Regions from separate parts of the Parafrankia sp. FMc2 genome, predicted to be linked through region 1. Evidence: riboswitches for the same ligand, from Rfam matches in the RefSeq annotation. Region 1 holds a riboswitch; the other holds the start of a gene.
What was found. Region 1 has a riboswitch for cyclic di-AMP ahead of AB1460_RS10160 (C40 family peptidase). Riboswitches for the same ligand answer to the same signal wherever they lie in the genome.
Positions count from the first base shown of each region.

Region 2: another riboswitch for cyclic di-AMP. It lies ahead of AB1460_RS35395 (transglycosylase family protein); the one in region 1 lies ahead of AB1460_RS10160 (C40 family peptidase).

Region 1 is NZ_JBFLUG010000020.1:65,889-71,948, forward strand. It holds gene AB1460_RS10160 (C40 family peptidase) at 784-1,662, opposite strand; cyclic di-AMP (ydaO/yuaA leader) riboswitch at 1,899-2,066, opposite strand; gene AB1460_RS10165 (hypothetical protein) at 2,835-3,227, opposite strand; gene AB1460_RS10170 (DUF4139 domain-containing protein) at 4,275-6,060, shown strand, end outside.
Region 2 is NZ_JBFLUG010000252.1:167-5,305, forward strand. It holds gene AB1460_RS35385 (hypothetical protein) at 492-1,271, shown strand; gene AB1460_RS35390 (hypothetical protein) at 1,317-2,210, shown strand; cyclic di-AMP (ydaO/yuaA leader) riboswitch at 2,610-2,812, shown strand; gene AB1460_RS35395 (transglycosylase family protein) at 2,826-3,203, shown strand; partial or broken gene AB1460_RS35400 (serine/threonine-protein kinase) at 3,502-5,139, shown strand, end outside.

The DNA.
Region 1 (6,060 bases):
AGGATGCTGGGGGTTCCGTGCCCCGGCCGCAGCCCCCTCGCGAGGGGGCTGCGGCCGGGGCCGGTGCGGTCTGTCGGCGTCGCCGGGAGGGGGTTAACGGCCCCGACAGACCCAGAGGTGGCCGGATGGCTGGCCGGAGAGTCCGCTGGCCGCCCGGTCCGATGGGGGGGGGATCGGGACGAGCGGCCAGCGGAGTCCGGGGCCTTCCGGCCGGACGGACGTCAGATGGGGGGGGATCTGACGTCCGTCCGGCCGGAAGGATCTCGGTGGTGCTCCGGTGTGGTGCTGGTGGTTCCAGCTTCGAGCTGTAGGGCGTTCGTTGATGCCCGATGGTCGCATTCTGGACGGTTTCCGCCCCATCTACACCGCTTATGCCGAAGTAGAATGATGTCGCAACGGCCTACCGGCCTGGGATCCACAGCTCGCCTGAGGCAGGCGTTTCCCAAGGCCGCAGGCGTTGTGACGAACTCAGGCATGGCGGAGCGATCGCGGGGCTACGCCGGTCCGGTACAGGGGACCTGTCGACGGGTCTGGTTGGTGCGCCGTCCAGCGGTGTGCGGTCTGGAGCCGCGCATGGTCTGGTGCCCGCCGGGTCGGAGTCGATCCCGACAACCCCGACCCGGCGGCGGAGCCGTGCGCGACCGGAGGGGGAGATCGCGCGGCGGCTCGTTCCGGGAACAGGGTTGCCAGTGCTACTGGCCACCCCGTCAACGGTTCGTACGGGCTCTCAGAGGAAGAGTGACGGGCCCAGGGCTGTGCCGTGGACCGCGGCTCACGTCCGCGTCAGGGGATGCGACCGACCAGGTACGAGGTCGTGTAGATCGTCTGCAGCTTGACGACATCACCGCTGCGGGGCGCGACCCACATCTTGCCATCGCCGGCGTAGATGCCGACGTGGTAGATGTTGCCCGGGCTGCCGAAGAAAATCAGGTCGCCGGGCGCCTTGTTGTACTGGGAGATGCGCGTGGTGGCCGCGTACTGCTGGTCTGTCGTGCGCGGCAGGTTCTTGCCGAGCTGCCGGTAGACGTACTGCACGAGCCCGGAGCAGTCGAAGGAGCTCGGGCCCTCGGCGCCGTAGACGTAGGGTTTGCCGGCGTGTAGCGAGGCCAGGTAGACGGCCTTCTCGCCGATGGAGCTGGCCGGCAGGTTGACGTTGACCGTGGGAGTGTCCACGCTCACGGCCGGGCGGTCCGCGCGGCGGGAGGCCTGCGGCGGCGGCGGTGTCGGCCGGACGGTCAGCGTCGCGTCGTTCTCGGAGTGGGCGGACTGCAGAGCGTCCGAACCGTCGAAGACCGCGGTGACGTTCGTGGTGGTCAGCACCCGGGCGGTGTACGAGGCGAAGCCGCGGTCGTCCGTGGTGAGGTGCAGGAAGGTCGCCCACCCGGTGGGGAGCTTGACCTGAACCTTGATGAGCTGGTCGGCCAGCGGAGCGTCGTTCTGCTCGTTGTACAGCGAGAAACCGATGTTGACCGGCTCGTTCGCGTTGACCGTGAGCTCGGGGGTGGTCACCCGCAGGCCGACATCGATCTTCGAGGAGAGCGTCGGAGCGGAGATGTCCGTGGTCGCGTCGAGGACGGTACCCGTGCTGCCGCCGGTCGTGGTCGCTGCCTGGATGGCCCCGTCGACTGCCAGCCGCGAGCCGATCTGGGTCGCGAGGGTCATCGGGGCGGTGTTCGTGCCCTCGTCGAAAGCGGCATCCGCGTTGATGTCGGTAGCGCAACCGGCGAGTGCTACGCCGGAGACCGCGACGGTTCCCGTGGTGACGGCTGCAACCGTTCGGGCTCTGGCCCTGGCTCGACTCGACGCCGAGGGGGCGGACGGCGCACGGTGGCGACCGCGGCCTTCCTGCTGCCGGCGTCTCTCAGTATCAAGCTGCACGCTTTGCGCAGACAACGTTGCGTTCCTTCCCGTACGCCTGCGAGGTGAGCTGTCGGGTTCGGGCTGGGCTGCCCGGTCCGTCGCGCGACCTTCACACGATGGACTTCACCCCTAGACCCGCACCACTTCTTGGTGCCGGTCGGTGGAGGTGGGTCCCCCGCTCCTGCCCGAGGTGACGACTCGGAGGGGACACCGGGGCCGCGGGCAGGATTCGGCGTTCGGCCCGGTGTTGTCGTGACGTCGCAAGCGAGACTAGTCCACACGGATGGTGTGGGTAAACACTAGTCCCCCCCAACTACGTCGAGTGCGCAGAGAAGGGCCCCTTGTGGAGCCGCATAAGCCCAGGTCAGAGGGGGTGCTGAGCTTCCCGTCACGTTTTCGGGCGGCCACACGAGGATCACGGACGAACACGTTAGGTGACGAGGTTTTCCCGGTTTGCGGGGCCGCGGCGAGGCGTTCGGCAAGCGTCCTTCAGGGCTGAGCGAGGGGCTGCGCGAGGCTGCTCCGGCCGGCTCGCCGGGCTGTCGGGGGTCATCGGGGGATCCGCCGGAGCGCTGATCCGCCCTGGCCGGCTCGGGAGTCCGCGGCCCGTGCCGCCGTCGCTCACTGGCACGTCGGTGCCTGTGTCATGCCAGTTCCGCCTGATGCCGGCTGTTCCTGTTCCTGAGCCGAGCCGAGCCGAGCCGCGCCGCGCTGGTGCGCGGGGCGCGGATGGCCGCTGCGCGCGGGCCGCTCGGAGGTCACGGACGGCCCGGAAAGTCGCTGCACGCGAAGGGCCGGCGAATGTCCATCTGCCACAAGGCCACGGAGAGCGAGACGGCTTAAGGCCGGTCCCGGACGCCGACGCCGGACGCATCCCGGTCGACGGGGTCGGCCAACGTAATCTCGTCAGCGCAATCCGGTCAGCACAGCGTTGTTGGTGCAACTGGCCGGCGCAGCCTGTCAGTGTGGGCTGGTCAGCGGGGCCGACTCTGACGGCGGCTCAGAAAACCGGAGTTGTCGAGGACCTGCAGCTCAACCTCGAGCTGGCGCACCTCGGGGAGCAGCGTCCGGTGGCTGCCGTGCAGGGCCTCTACGGCCGCCCGGGCATGTTCGGCCAGGTCATCCAACGCCTGCTGGCGCTGGCGCATGCGGGCGCGCTCCTCCTGCAGGGTCCGGACGGTGTCCTCCTGCCACTGCCGCGTGCGGAGAATGTGTTCTCCGGCGTCAGCAGCCTGGCGCTCGGCGTCCTCCAGGCGGTTCAGCAGCGCGTCCAGCGCCTCCAGGCGACTGGCGAGCTCGGCCATCAGGTCGCCGCGGCCGGGAAGGATGGAGATCTCGTGGTGCCTGGGGTACGGCTGCTGCGTCATGCTCGGCTCCGGATGCTGGTGACCGTGCCGGACCGGCCTGCAGGCGCCGCGCTGCCGGCGTAGGGGAGCTGGGAGGAGCACCACCGCGCCGCTCGCGACCGTCGCCGAAGTTCCGACACGGTTGGTTACGTTAGTCGACGCACAGGCCTTTCGGCATGTTCTCGGCCGGATCCGGCCGACCGCCAACGGAAGGCGACCGGAACGGGTACCGCCGGGCGGGTGTCGACCAACGGATGCCCCCGGGCGCGCCGGATCGACCCGGATCGGCATGGGTACGGACGACTGTCGAACTCCCGGTCCACAACAACCGATCTTGGGGTCGCCCGGTGGCGGGTGCCGGGTCGACGATGGTCATCGCTGACGCGCGCGGATTCACTTCGGCCTGAGAACTACGTTGGGTGACGGTCACCGATGGTCCGAATCTTGTCCCGGACGGGCGCGGTGTCACGTTTTCCGCGAGCTGCGATGTGCTCGATCGGCCACCAGCGGTGATGGCGCCATCCCGGCCGGAGCGCGGTTCGGCCGGGGTGCCGAAAAAAGGAAGTGGAATCGCGGAGATCGCGTGAATCATATTCCGTAGTTCGATCCAGATGACCGCCGCAGAGCATCCGCCGATATATCCGCAGTCGGGCCGCGGTCGGCTCCACCCGCGTGTACGGCGCCGATCGACGGACCGCCGAGATGAATCTCCGTGCTACGCCCGCTTCGGTTCCGTTAGGACCGGCCGGGCCGGGCCTAATCGCTGGCCACAATGGCCCGGCGGGCCCGCGCCGCCTTTGGCCGCACCGCGGCGGTACCTGTCGACCGTGCCTGCGCGGGGCAGTCGCGCCGGCACGGAACTGGCCGGAGTGAGCGATGATCTCGCCTTGCCGGGCCATCCGCGCCGAGCCCCTCGCCCAGGGCATCGGTCTCGCTCGGTGACCATGGGTGCTCCCGCTGTCCGTCCGGGTCGATGGGTCGCCGGCGCCCGGCAGCTCGGAGCGGCCAGGCGTCCCGCGGCTCGCGGGACAAGGGATCGTCGATCGTTCTGCGTCGTATGGTGATCGCATGGTGGCCACCGCGGACGACGCACCGGACGTCCCAGGCTCGCCGGGCGCGGGTGCGCCAGATGGTGGCCGTACGGACAGCGGATCGGCAGGATCCGGGTCCGGCACCGGCACCGGCGGTCGGGAGACCGCGGGCCCGCCGGCCGTGGTGGAGCTCGACGCGCCGATCACCGCCGTGGTCGTGTACCCCACCGCCGCTCGGGTGACGCGGCGCGGCCAGCTCGACGCAGCTGCGCACGCCGCGCGTCCGGCAACAGTCTCGGCAGCTGGCTCGCCGGACGCGGGCCCGGCGGTGGCCCGGGTGGAAGTGGCCGTCCACGGGCTGCCGCTCGGTCTCGACGAGGACTCGGTGCGGGTAGGCGGTACGGGTCCGGCCCGGGTGCTGGGGGTCCGGGTGGTGTCGCAGGCGCGGGCGGTGCCTGATGCCGGCGCGCTTGCTGATCTGCGGGCTCGACAGGACGAGCTGCGCGCCCTCCTGGCGGAGATCGCCGACGGCGACGAGACCGAGCGCGCCCGCCGCTCCTTCCTGGATGTGGCGGCGCGGGTGGGCGCCGGCGCACTCGCCCGCGGCTGGTCCGCTGGTAGCGCGGCGGCGGCCGGTGACGCCCGGGCTGGTGCCGGGGCGGGGGGCGCCGATGCGGCGGCACAACTCCTTCTGGTCGGAGATGCCCTCGCCGCGCAGATCGCCGCGGTGCACACGCGCCGCCGGGCTCTTTCCGAGCAGCGTGACCGCGCGGAGAGAGAGCTCTCGGCGATCGGCAGGATGATCGAGGCCCGCCGGGCGCAGCCGGCTCCCGACACCCGCACGATCGTCGTCGACCTGGAACTGCCCGCGGTCACGACAACCCCGGGACGGGCGTATCCGCCGTCCGGGGCGGAGCCCGCCGCCGCGGCGGACGCGATGGCGGTCACGGCGGCGGAGGCGAGGGAGGCCGGGGAGGCCGGGGAGCTGGAGGTCTCCTACCTGGTCAGGTCGGCCTCCTGGACGTCGGGCTATGACGCCCGTCTGGAGGGCGAGCGGGTGACCCTCACCTGGTTCGCGATGATCAGTCAGCGGACGGGGGAGGACTGGCCGGCCGCCGACCTGCGGCTGTCCACCGCGCGCCCCGCCGGCGGGGCCGATCTGCCCGAGCTGGTCCCGCAGTTCGTCGATCTCCGCCGCCCGAAGCCGGATCACTACCCGCGAGCGAGGGGTGCGGCGCCGGGCGGCGCGCCCGAGCCCGCCGGCTGGGATGCTGCCGAGGCGGCGGCGGGCATGCCCGCCGCGCCGATGGCGGCCCGCCCGGTGGCGCTGGCCGCACCCATCTCCACAGCGCAGGCGACGATGGAGTCCGCGGGGGCCGCGTCGACGTACCGCCCGCCCCGCCCGGTGGCGGTGCCCGCGGATGGCGACCCGCACCGCGCGACCGTCGCCGTGCTGGTGCTCGACGCGGTGCTCGACCATGTCACCGCCCCGAAGCTCGCCGCCGAGGCGCATCTGCGGGCTGCGGTCGTCAACACGTCCCCGCACACGCTGCCGGCGGGGAAGGTGTCGGTGTTCCACGGCCAGGAGTTCGTCGGCACCGCCCGGCTCGACCTCGTCCCGCCCGGCGGGGAGATGGAACTGCGGCTCGGCGTCGACGACCGGGTCCAGGTCGAGCGAGAGCTGGTCCGCCGCGTGACCGGCCGGCGCATGGTCGGCAACACCCGGCGGACGGATGTCGGCTACCGCATCGCGGTCACGAACCGGGCGCCGCTGCGTGCCCGGGTGACGGTGCGCGACCAGGTGCCGGTGTCCCGGCACGAGA
Region 2 (5,139 bases), on a different contig from region 1:
TGTCGGTGTTGGGTCGGTCTTTGTGTTCCAGGTTGCGCCGTCCGCGCGCGTGAACGCCGTAGCGGCCGAGCGGACCGGTATTCGTGCAGCTAGAAAGCATGATGGCGGTGGCAACCAGCGCTGGTTACCGCGGGTTGCAGCCCGGAGTGCCGTGGATGTACGTGTGGCCATACCCAGGTGCGTCCACCGTCGACCGTTGTGCTGCAGGTCGCAGCCCGGACAGCTGGAGCGCTTTAAGGCGGACGTCTGATAAAGTCCGCCGAACCTTCCGCCCCGGTCATGTCGCACGCGTCGGGCATTCTCCCCGTGCGGAGGTCTCGCGAACGGACTGTTCGACCGGCCTGGGGTGGGGACTGATGGGCGTAGGTGTGCAGAATGCGCGTGGTCATGGCGGGAGGACAATCCCACCGGGCCATGGATCTGTGGCGTTGACGGGACTGCGCAGTCGGCGCTGCCGGCCGGCCGCTTCATGGCGAGGCGGGCTGGTCGCGATGGCGGCCGTCTTCGCGATGTCCGCCTGCGGAGGTGACGACGCACCGTCGGCCGCCCCGACGGTGAGTACGGAAAGGCCCTCCGGGTCGGCGTCGCCGGCGGCGGAGGAGCTCGGTCTGTGGCCGGACGACTTCGTCCTGACCGAGGGCCCCGCCACGAGCGGCTTCACGGGTGCGCCGGGGGAACCGGCGGACGACGGTGACGACCCCGAGGAAGACGCGGTGCTGCGTGCGAGCGCCGAATGCCTGGGCGTGCCGCTCGAGAACGTCGACTACGAGCCCGAGGCCACAGCTGACGGGCTCACCTTCACCGGCGATGGCGGAGAGACGCAGATCGATTCCACCGCGGAGATCGTGACCAGGGAACAGGCCGCGTTTGACCGGGAGCTGCTGGCGAATCCACGGATGGCGGACTGCCTGGCCGAGGCGTTCGAGAGCCAGATCGGCGAGCTCGAGGAGGAAGGCGTCGACTTCGAGATCATCTCGGCGGAGACACTCGGCGCGCCGGCCGGTGCGCAGGGCCGTTGCCGAATCGTCATGCAGGCCTCCGGCCCCGGGGGAACGGTCGAGGTCGCGATGGATCTGCTCTTCTTCGTCGAAGGTCAGGTCGAGGTGATGGTCGGCTATACAACCAGCGGGGAGGAACCCCAGCCGGAACGTCTCCGGCAGATCGCCGACCAGATCTCGACGAAGCTGCGAAACCAGCAGCCGCGTTCCATCGCCGGTCGGCCGACGGAGGGCGGGCCTGTGATCGGTGCCTTCGGGCCCCTGCATTCCTGAGCTCCTCGCCCCGATCAGCGTCGCGGATCGTCGAAGGTGACCAACGTGGTGATGTCAGCGGCGGACGGCCGGCGCCCCGGCGCGGCGCGGCGCCATGGCGGGCTTATGGCCATGGCGATGGTTGCCGTCGTGGCGCTGTCAGCCTGCGGCGGGGGCGACGCCTCGTCTGCGGCGGGCTCCACTCCGACGGCTGCCGCGTCGGCATCGTCCGGAACCCCGCCGCCGGCCGGACAGGAACTCGGTCTCTGGCCTGACGACTACGTGCTCACCGCCGGCCCCGCCACCGCCGGTTTCAGGGGCGTGCCGGCCGAGGCCCCCGAGGTCGAGATGGACGGGTATCTCACTGCTGCCGCGGAATGCCTCGGGGTGCCGGCGGGAGACGTCCGGAACGAGTTCGACTCCACCAGCGACGGACTCACCTTCGTCAACGGCTCGGACCCGCGAGTGACGATCACGTCCACGGCGACCATCGTGTCGGATGAGCAGCTGGCCCGGGACCTGACACTGATGGGGAACCCGCGGTTCGCCGAGTGCTCGGGCGAGGTGCAGATGAAGGTCGCCGAGGCTTATACCGGGGGCCGGGTCGAGTACGACCTGATCGAGGCGAAGACGCTGCCACCGCCGGCCGGCGCGACCTTCCACCTGCAGCTGTCCGCGAAGCTGAGATCTGGCGGAGTCACGGTGGAGAGGACGATCGAAGCGCTCCACTTCCTGGTGGGCCGGGTCGAGGTGGCCGTCACGCACACGAGTCCCGGCGGTGCCACGGAGCCCCGGGGCCGCCTGGGGCAGATCGCCGATCAGATCTCCGAGAAACTGCGCAGGCAGCAGCCACGCAGCGTCGAGGGCAGGCCGCGCGAGGGCGGGCCCGCGGTTCAGGCCCTCGGGCCTTCCGATCGGCTGAACGCTCCTTCATCGTCGAGCGTCGGGAGCCGGGCCTGACCCGCGGATTCGGACTGCCAGCCAGTGTGTCCGATTTCGTATGCTTGTCATCGTCTCGACGGATCGCGCTGTCTCTCACCTTCCGGGCTGTTCACCCGGGATTCTTCCGATCGATACGCCGCCCTTCCGGGCATCATCCGTGGTCCAGGGGCGAGAAAAGTCGTCGCGGAGCCGGGTCGACGATGCGCCTTACGCACTGCGCTGGTCGGCCCAAGGTGACGGGAGAATGACGCCGGTCGAATGGTGGTGGCACATATCGGACGTCTCGACGGCGGCTGCACCGTACACAGGTGATTTCAACCCCCGTCGTCGGGATGTGATGGCCGTCACAATCGCTTGGAGAATGTTTGCCGGTGGCGTGTAACGTCGTTGCCGTGCTTCCGACCTGGGGAGTACACGCCGGGTGGCACGCCGAATCCCGCCCCGCCCGGCGCACAACGGATCTGAGGGTGGGAGCGGGGGACCCAAGTGTTCCCGGGCGTTCTTTCTGGACGTCCTTGGGGTGAAGCCGTCAGCGCTTTGTGGCGCGGATATGTTTGTGCGGCCGGGCGATTCCCAGCCCGAACCCGACAGCTAACTTCGTAGGCGTGGGGAAGGACATTCATTTTGTCCGTTATGACTTCGGGTGCCCGTAAGAGCCGTCGTTCGATCCGCCGTGGCCGCGCTCTGCTGGTCGCACCGGTGCTGGCCGCGACGATCGGTGGCGGAATCGCGATGTCCCAGCCGGCCAGTGCCGCCGCCCGGCCGAACGCGCATCACTTCCTGAGCGCCGTCGTTCCCTGTGAGTCCGGGGGCAACCCCCGTGTGGTCAACTCGATCGGTGCGGGCGGGCTGTTCCAGTTCCTCCCGAGCACCTGGCACTCCGTCGGCGGGAAGGGCCTGCCGCAGCACGCCAGCGTAGCCGAGCAGTGGAAGCGCGCGCACATCCTCTACGCCCAGCAGGGCACCAGCCCGTGGTACAGCTCGCAGGGCTGCTGGGGCCACAAGGTCTGAGCCCGGCGGTCCCCCTAACGAACCGGTGTGCCCGGACGTCCGTGGACGTCCGGGCACACCGGCGTTCCGGCGGGTCTGACAGACCCGGGGGCGGGGGGAGGGCTCGCCAAACGTGTGCTGCGTGCCTGGCGCGGCTCCGGACGGGTCCCGCCCACGCGTCGGGCACGGTCCTCGCGGCCTGTGCGCGCAATGATGCATATAGTCAGGGTTGGTCACGGCTTGGGCTGAATGACCGATGTCGGGGGCTGTCACGCGAGCTGCCCGGGCATCTGCGCTGATCCCGACCCTGAGGGAGACGATGAGCGGGACGCCGGCTGGCACCCCTGTACCCCCCGGCACCCCCGGCATCCCTGGAACGCCTGGAACGCCTGGTGGCCCGGGCCTGGAAGCCGTGTTCGCCCCCCTCACGCCAGAGGATCCGCGTGAGATCAGCGGTTATCGTCTTCGGGCCCGGATCGGTGCGGGCGGCATGGGCGCGGTGTACCTGTCCTACACCCCGGGCGGGCGGCCGGTCGCGTTCAAGGTCGCCCGGCCGGAGTACGCCTCCGACCCGGAGTTCCGGCGTCGTTTCGAGAAGGAAGTGGCGATCGCGCAACGCGTCCAGGGTCTGTACACGGCCCCGGTCGTCGACTGCGACGCGCACGCCCCGCGCCCCTGGATGGCGACTGCCTATGTCGCGGCGCCCTCGCTGGCCGTGGCTGTCGCCCGGCAGGGCGCGCTGCCGGCGGAGAGCGTCCTGGTACTCGTCGCCGGAGTCGCCGAGGCGCTGGCGTCCATCCATGTCGTCGGCGTGATCCACCGGGACCTGAAACCGGGGAACGTCATCCTCGCCGCCGACGGCCCCCGCGTCATCGACTTCGGTATCTCGCGCGCCGTCGAGGCCTCCTCGGTTCCGCTGACCAGAACCGGTGAACCGGTCGGCACGCCCGCCTTCATGGCGCCCGAGCAGATCCGCGGGAAGGCCGTGGACAGTGCCGGGGACGTCTTCTCCCTCGGTGCAACCGCCTACTACGCGGCCACCGGAGAACTGCCGTTCGGCGCGGATGTCGCCGTCTTCCACCGCATCGTGCACGAGCAACCCGACTGGGATCGCTGCCCGGGGCAGCTCCGCGGCATTCTGGAAGTCTGCCTGGAGAAGGATCCGGCGGCCCGGCCCACTCCCGCAGAGCTGATCAGGCTGTGCCAGGAGGTCTCCACCGACGAAAGGCTCCGCATCGGCGAGGGCTGGCTGCCCCCGACCATCCTGGCTGACCTGACCCGCTACGTCATTGCTCCGTCAGAGCCATCCGGAGCCGCGGAACCCGCCGAACCCGCCGACCAGGCCGCACCCGCACCCGCACCCGCCGCAGCAGCGGCCGCCGCAGCAGCAGCCGCGTCGTCGGTGGGGCCGGCCGGAATGGCAGCGTCGGCCGGGCCGGTGGAGCAGGCTCAGGGCACGGATTCGCTGACGCCGACACGGCCCGACCGCCAGGGCCGGCGCGGTGCGTCCCGCGTTCTCGGCCCCCTGGTGGCGGCGGCGTTCGCGGCGCTGGCCGCTGTTGCGGTCGTGCTTGTGCTGGCTCTGAAGAACGGATCAGCCGATCGCCCGGCCGGAGGCGATGACGAGCCCGGGGTGCTCCCGGCCGCCGTGGCGGAGGCGGCGCAGGGTGCCGCGCAGCCAGGACCACCCATGACCGGTTCCGCGCCGGGCACCGTGCCACCAGGGAGCGCCCTGCCGCCCGGCGCCTCGGTGCCACCCGGCCTCGAGCTGCCCACCGCGCTGCCGTCCGTCCAGGCGGCGGTGTCCGGCCCGTCAGCACAGCAGCAGCAGGCACGCACCACGACCTCGCGCGGCAGTGTGTACCGGCTGGCGTCCAACCAGACCGGTGTCGAGATGTACTCGGGATCGGGCGCGGACTGGATCCCGATTGGTGGACCCACCGGAAAGCTCTACGGC